DNA from 2 places in the Wansuia hejianensis genome. Region 2 is predicted to be linked to the other one. Evidence: predicted binding sites of a transcription regulator. Region 2 holds the regulator's gene; the other holds the start of a gene.
What was found. Region 2 encodes HrcA, which represses chaperone genes, less so after heat shock. Its sites were predicted from a motif close to TGTTAGCACTCNNNNNNNNNGAGTGCTAACA; they were not measured.
Positions count from the first base shown of each region.

Region 1: H9Q79_RS06695 (Hsp20/alpha crystallin family protein) is a predicted target of HrcA. The motif match lies at 1,947-1,977, and genes of this name have one in related genera.

Region 1 covers NZ_CP060635.1:1,446,591-1,450,011, forward strand. Annotated here, with positions in the region: gene H9Q79_RS06685 (spermidine synthase) at 1-717, opposite strand, end outside; gene H9Q79_RS06690 (DUF2284 domain-containing protein) at 749-1,285, opposite strand; gene H9Q79_RS06695 (Hsp20/alpha crystallin family protein) at 1,403-1,837, opposite strand; gene H9Q79_RS06700 (sensor histidine kinase) at 2,048-3,079, opposite strand; gene H9Q79_RS06705 (response regulator transcription factor) at 3,076-3,421, opposite strand, start outside.
Region 2 covers NZ_CP060635.1:3,927,711-3,931,131, forward strand. Annotated here, with positions in the region: gene spoIVB (SpoIVB peptidase) at 1-618, shown strand, start outside; gene hrcA (heat-inducible transcriptional repressor HrcA) at 928-1,983, shown strand; gene grpE (nucleotide exchange factor GrpE) at 2,048-2,722, shown strand; gene dnaK (molecular chaperone DnaK) at 2,803-3,421, shown strand, end outside.

The DNA of each region.
Region 1 (3,421 bases), 1.5 Mb from region 2:
CGTTACCCCGGTCTCCCAGAAAGCAAACGTCACTTTCGGGGTCAGAACTGCCAGCACCACCAGAAGAGCTGCCGTTACGGTGCAGAAAATCTTTTTCTTCTTAACGGATACAAAATAAAGGATGCTGATGAATGCCAGCACGCCTGAAAATATCAGAAAAGTGGCCGCTGTTCCCACCGCAGGTATCGTGACAAAGGTCGGCAGAAATGTTCCGATGATGCTTCCGATCGTATTCAGCGCCCCCAGCTCACCCACCGTCTTGCCGTTATTGTCCAGGCTGGCCACTGTGTATTTCACCAGAGACGGCGTCACAGTTCCCAGGAGCACGCAGGGAAAAGCAAAAATCGCCAGACAGGTAAACAGAGCCGCCCATATCAGGAAATTAGAAGATATAAACGTTGCCAGCAGCAGGGAAATCCCCACAATCAGGTACCGGCCCAGAAATGGAATCAGCGCAATCCATACTGCCGCGATCATCAGTCTCCTGTACAGCCTGCCCGGATCCTGCCGTTTATCCGCTGAGCGCCCGCCCCATACGTTGCCCAGAGCCATGGCGATCATAATTACGCCGATTATGACAGTCCATACGATCTGGGAAGAACTGAAATACGGCGCCATCAGACGGCTGGCCCCCAATTCTACCGCCATCACAGACATGCCCGCAAAGAATTCCGTGGCATACAGGAAATATTTGTGTCTCATCAATTTTGATTCCATAAAGAGTCCCTTTCCTTATTCGTAATTTCATTCATACCAGATACAGGCTGAAATAGGCGACCACCCCTTCGCCGCACCAGTAGGGGATTCCGGCCTCTTCTGCCATCAGCTCTGCCTTCATGCAGTAAGCGGAAATACAGGATGGTGCCTCCTCCGGGTATTTGCAGGCTTCTCCCGAAAACCCCTTGCAGGTGCCACAGGCTTCGCAGGGTCCGGCCAGCATGGGCAGGCCGTCTACTCCCTCTTCCCTCAGCATCTGAATCAGATTGCGGCTCCTGCGGTTATGATCCGCTTTTACCTCCACAAGCTTGCGACGGTTATCCCAGCTTCCCACATCCGCAATTGTCTGAAAGATCCACGCCCGGCCGTATTTCCCGGCTCTGTCCCGCATCTCCTCCGGAGTGCCGCAAAAAGGTGGACATGAATAATTTTTCCCATAATTTCCACATACATTCTCTTCACAATATTTCCGAAGCTCCCGGTCAAAAACCAGTTTATCCGCCGGAATCACCGCCACATTGGTAAAACCTTCGTTCTTTGCCAGCTCCATTATGCCATCTTCTGTCATGTTTCTGTATACTCCTTCCCGATTAATCCTGAACCACATAGCAACTATTTTACATTATAATACAAAACAAAGCCGGAGGGAATGAGAATTTCATCCCTCCGGCTATTCTGTGTTCAATTATCCTTCAATCGCGATATATTTCTTTTCTTCCACTTTCTTCTTGTCTTCCTTCGGAACCACCAGCTTCAGGACTCCGTCCTCAAACTTCGCGTGGATGTCTTCCTGCTTTACATTCTCGCCCACATAGAAGCTTCTGCTGCAGCTGCCGCTATAGCGCTCCCGGCGGATATAGTTGCCTTTCTCATCCTTCTCGTCCCTGTTCTCATTCTTAGAAGCAGATATAGTCAGATATCCATTGTTCAGCTCCGCGTGGACATCCTCTTTCTTATAGCCGGGAAGCTCGATGTCCAATTCATAGGTGTCGTCGTTCTCCTTCACATCCGTGCTCATCATATACTTTCTGTCTGACGGAGTGTTGAAGAAATCACTTCTCCAGGGGTTCATCATAAAATCATCAAACAGGTTATCTCTAAAAATACTGGGCATTAACATAAGTCATTCCTCCATTCTTTTTCATTATTCTAACCAATCAATGCCTTAACATACGGTTTACCTGAACTCAGGTCCTTTCCCTTTGTTCTATTTGTAATATAACACGTATTGTTAGCACTGTCAAGAGGTGAGTGCTAATTTTTTAATATTTTTTCTGATCTTCCGGTATGACCGCTCCATATATTCAAACCAGCGGCCGCACACTGCCGTTCAGAACTCTTCTTCATCCGGTTTCTGCAAACCAAGTGAAACTGTCACTCTGGTTCCCACGTTCTGGACGCTTCTTACTGTTACTCCATATTTCGGCCCATAGATCATTTTCACCCGGTCATTAATGTTAGAAAGTCCGATGTTGGTAATTTTACCCGCAGAACTAAGACCTCTGGTTCCCAGGCGGATCCGCTCGTTCAGCTGTTCCAAACTGGTCAGACTCATCCCGATTCCATCATCGGCCACCGTGACAAGCAGCATATCCTCCATCTGCTCTGCTCTCACCCAGATATGCCCTTTTCCCCTCTTCAGTTCCAGTCCGTGCTTCAATGCGTTTTCGACAAGCGGCTGTATCAGAAGTTTTGGAATTCTCATCTGCATCAGTTCTGGTGCTATCTCTTTATCCAGTGTAAACCGTTCGCGAAACCGGGTCTTTTGTATTTTCATATACGCATCGATATTATCCATCTCCTCGTACAGAAAAATCATGGAGCCTCTCTTATTAATATTAAAACGGAATATATCAGCCAGCGCTTTGGCCATCTCGGCAATCTCCACAGCTCCGCAGCAAATCGCCTGTCCGCGGATGGTTTCCAATGTATTATAGAGAAAGTGGGGGTTTATCTGGCTCTGCAGCGCATTAATTTCCGCCTGCTTTTTCATCACATTGGCCGAAGATTCTTTTTCCAGCAGGATCTCAATCGCCTCCATGAGTTCCGAAGTGCCGTTCTGTTCGGAAAGCCGGGCGGCAGTATCCGTATCCTCTTCCCTGCTCAGCTGACTGATCTTATTCTCTACTGCACGAATCGAGCGCAGAATCCGAAACACAAAGTAAAAAACCTCTGCAGCCATCATCAGCAACATCAACCCGGAAAGAATTTTCAACAGCCGGCTTTCCGGGAGCTTCTCACAGGCCCAGAGATTGATCAGCTGCAAACCGCACTGAATCGCCACCACCGAAGCAATATGTCTCGTCAGCATTCTAGATGTTTCTTTCCCGCAGAATCTCTGCTTATCCGATCGTCTCATCATTCCCTCATTAGTTTTCTGTATTCCGACGGAGAAATCCCTACATATTTTTTAAATACTCTTGTAAAATGTTTTACATCGCGGTACCCCGCCATGGCCGCCACTTCCCCCTGTTTGTAACCTGTCTGTCGCAGCAGCGTCTTAGCCGCTTCCATCCGTACGCTTGTTAAATATTCTTTAAAAGACTTTCCTGTCTCTCTGTGGAAGATATCGCTGAAATAGTTGGCGTTCAGATGTACCATCTCTGACATATCTGTCAGCGAAATGCTGCCCGAATAATGTCTGTCTATATAATCCCTGATCCATTCGACTGCCGTTTTTTCCCGTTTTTCATCCATATCGCTG
Region 2 (3,421 bases):
ATTTGGGTCAGGGATAATATCCAGGGCATAGGTACCCTGACTTATGTGGAAGAAGATAATACCTTTGGCGCTCTCGGCCATGGGATCAGTGATGTGGATGTGGGTGAGATCTTGAAGGTAGGAAGTGGTGAACTTTATCAGGCAGACATCTTATCTGTAGTAAAAGGCCAGGATGGAAGTCCGGGAGAGCTGCAGGGTGTCATACACTACTATCCGGAAGAGCTGATCGGAGAGATCAATGATAATTCAAAAGTCGGCATCTATGGAACGCTGTCGGAAGAAGGTGAAGCCAGCCTGCCGCTGCGTTCTGTGGAAATTGGCCGTAAGCAGGAGATTGAAATAGGGCCTGCAACCATTTTATGCTGTGTGGACGGCACCGTACAGGAATATGGCATTGAGGTGACGCAGATTGACTGGAATCAGCAGGATACCAACAAATGCTTCACAATTAAGGTTACTGACCAGGAATTGCTGGATAAGACCGGAGGAATTGTCCAGGGAATGTCAGGCAGCCCTATTTTGCAGAACGGACGGCTCATAGGAGCCGTTACCCACGTGTTTATCTCAGACGCCACCAGCGGTTACGGTGTTTTTATTGAAAACATGCTGGGGCATTGAGCAAAAACTTTTATTAAAAGTGATTAAGGCTGCCAAACAGCTTAGAAGCTGTCGGGGCGGCCTTTTTATCGTAGTATAGCCAGAGCCAGGCAGTAATAGATCCATAAAATCTGTGAGGGCATTCAGAAAAGCTTTAAAATAATTTCAACAAAAAAACACATAATTTCTTGTAAAAAGTGTTGACAAACAGATTGTGGAGTGCTATCTTAAAAACATAGATATTAGCACTCTAGTTTAATGAGTGCTAACAAGCCAAACAGATCCGATGGCTAAAGCCATTATCAGAATTAAGAGAGGAGCTGAACAGGTATGGAACTGGATGGAAGGAAGAAGACTATACTTACTGCAATCATTCAGACCTATCTGGCGACAGGAGAACCGGTAGGTTCCCGGACGATTTCAAAGTACACAGACTTGAACTTGAGCTCCGCCACAATTCGGAATGAGATGTCGGACCTGGAAGAGATGGGTTACATTCTGCAGCCCCACACTTCCGCCGGCCGCATTCCTTCAGATAAAGGTTATCGTTTATATGTAGATGAGCTGATCCGGCAAAAAGATCAGGAAGTCTCAGATATAAAAGAACTCATGATTGAAAAGACTGACCGGCTGGAGAAGGTGCTAAAGCAGGTGGTGAAGGTCCTGGCATCTAATACGAATTACGCCACGATGATCACAGGTCCGGCCTATCATCGGACCCGGCTTAAATTTATTCAGCTTTCCAAAGTTAACGAGGATCAGATACTTGCCGTAATAGTAGCGGAGGGCAATCTGGTGAAGAATCAGATGATCGATCTGGAAGAGCCCATTGACGGGGAACAGATCCTGAAGCTGAATTTATTGCTGAATACCCAGTTGAACGGCCTGACCATCGGCGAGATCAATCTCAATATGATCCAGCGGATGAAGCAGCAGGCGGGCATTCACAGCGCGGTGATCAGCAGCGTCGTAGACGCAGTAGCTGAAGCGATACAGGTTAATGAGGAAGATATGCCGGTTTATACCAGCGGAGCCACGAATATCTTTAAATACCCTGAACTGGCGGATTCCAGTAAGGCCAGCGAATTGATTTCTGCTTTTGAAGAAAAGCGTGAACTGGTGGAGATGCTTATGGATAACAGTTCAGAAGAGGGTGGGAATCCCGGAACCGGCATTCAGGTATATATAGGGAATGAATCGCCGATCCAGACGATGAAGGACTGCTCCGTAGTGACGGCCAGCTACGATCTGGGAGAAGGGATGAAAGGGACAATCGGAATCATTGGACCCAAGAGAATGGATTACGAAAATGTTGTGGATAATCTGAAGACTTTAAAGACTCAATTAGATTCCATATTCAGAAAAGATAGCAAGACAGATACGTAGAAAGGCGTGTTTCCGCAGAATACAACCGGAAACCACAGACGCGCCGGAAAGGTGGAGATAAATCGTGTCGGATACAGAAAAGAATAAGACAGACGCAGAATTAGAAGAGGAAAAGAAAACCGTAAATACCGGAGAAGAAGCTTGCGGCCAGGCCGAAAGCGGCAGCCCGGAGGTTGATGAAGGCGAAGCCGGAGAGAGGAACGGGGCAGCGGAGGAGCCCGGGGATTCGGACGGAGCTAAGGATTCTGAAACGGCTGCAAAACAGGAATCTAAAGAAAAAAAATTCTTTGGAAAGAAAAAAGAAAAGAAGGACAAAAAAGACGAAAAAATAGAAGAGCTTACCGACCGCCTGACCCGGCAGATGGCAGAGTTTGACAATTATAGAAAGCGCACGGATAAAGAGAAGGCGAGCATGTACATGATCGGAGCTAAAGACGTCATTGAAAAGCTGCTTCCCGTGGTGGATAATTTTGAGCGGGGACTGGCCGGAGCTGATCTGGAAGACCCGTTTGCGGACGGTATGAACAAGATTTACAAACAGCTTACCACAATGCTGGCTGATCTGGGCGTCACCGTGATCGAGAGCGTGGGAAAAGAATTTGACCCCAATATCCACAATGCTGTGATGCATGTGGAGGATGAGGAATCCGGCGAGAATGTGATCGTTGAAGAATTCCAGAAGGGGTACAAGTATAAGGATTCCGTGGTACGCCACAGTATGGTGAAGGTAGCCAATTAAACGGCACATACACTGCGGAAATGAATGGCAAATTATAAAATTAGAATAGAAATCAAATATGATTAGGAGGAGAAACAGCCATGAGTAAAATAATTGGTATTGATTTAGGAACTACAAACAGCTGTGTAGCTGTTATGGAAGGTGGAAAACCCACTGTTATCGCTAATGCGGAAGGCAGCAGAACGACGCCGTCTGTAGTGGCTTTTACTAAGACAGGTGAGCGTCTGGTGGGCGAACCGGCAAAACGTCAGGCGGTAACCAACGCTGACAAGACAATATCTTCGATCAAGAGGCATATGGGAACAGACTATAAGGTGGATATTGACGGTAAGAAATATTCACCCCAGGAGATTTCAGCCATGATTCTGCAGAAACTGAAAAGTGATGCAGAGAATTATCTGGGCGAGAAGGTGACAGAAGCAGTAATTACTGTTCCGGCATATTTCAATGACGCACAGCGTCAGGCTACAAAGGATGCAGGAAAGATCGCCGGGCTGGAAGTAAAACGTATCATCAATGAGCCGACGGCTGCAGCTCTGGCATACGGTCTGGATAATGAGAAAGAGCAGAAGATCATGGTATATGACCTGGGCGGCGGTACCTTTGATGTATCAATCATTGAGATCGGCGACGGAGTCATCGAAGTTCTGGCAACAGCCGGCAATAACAGGCTGGGTGGTGATGACTTCGATCAGAAGA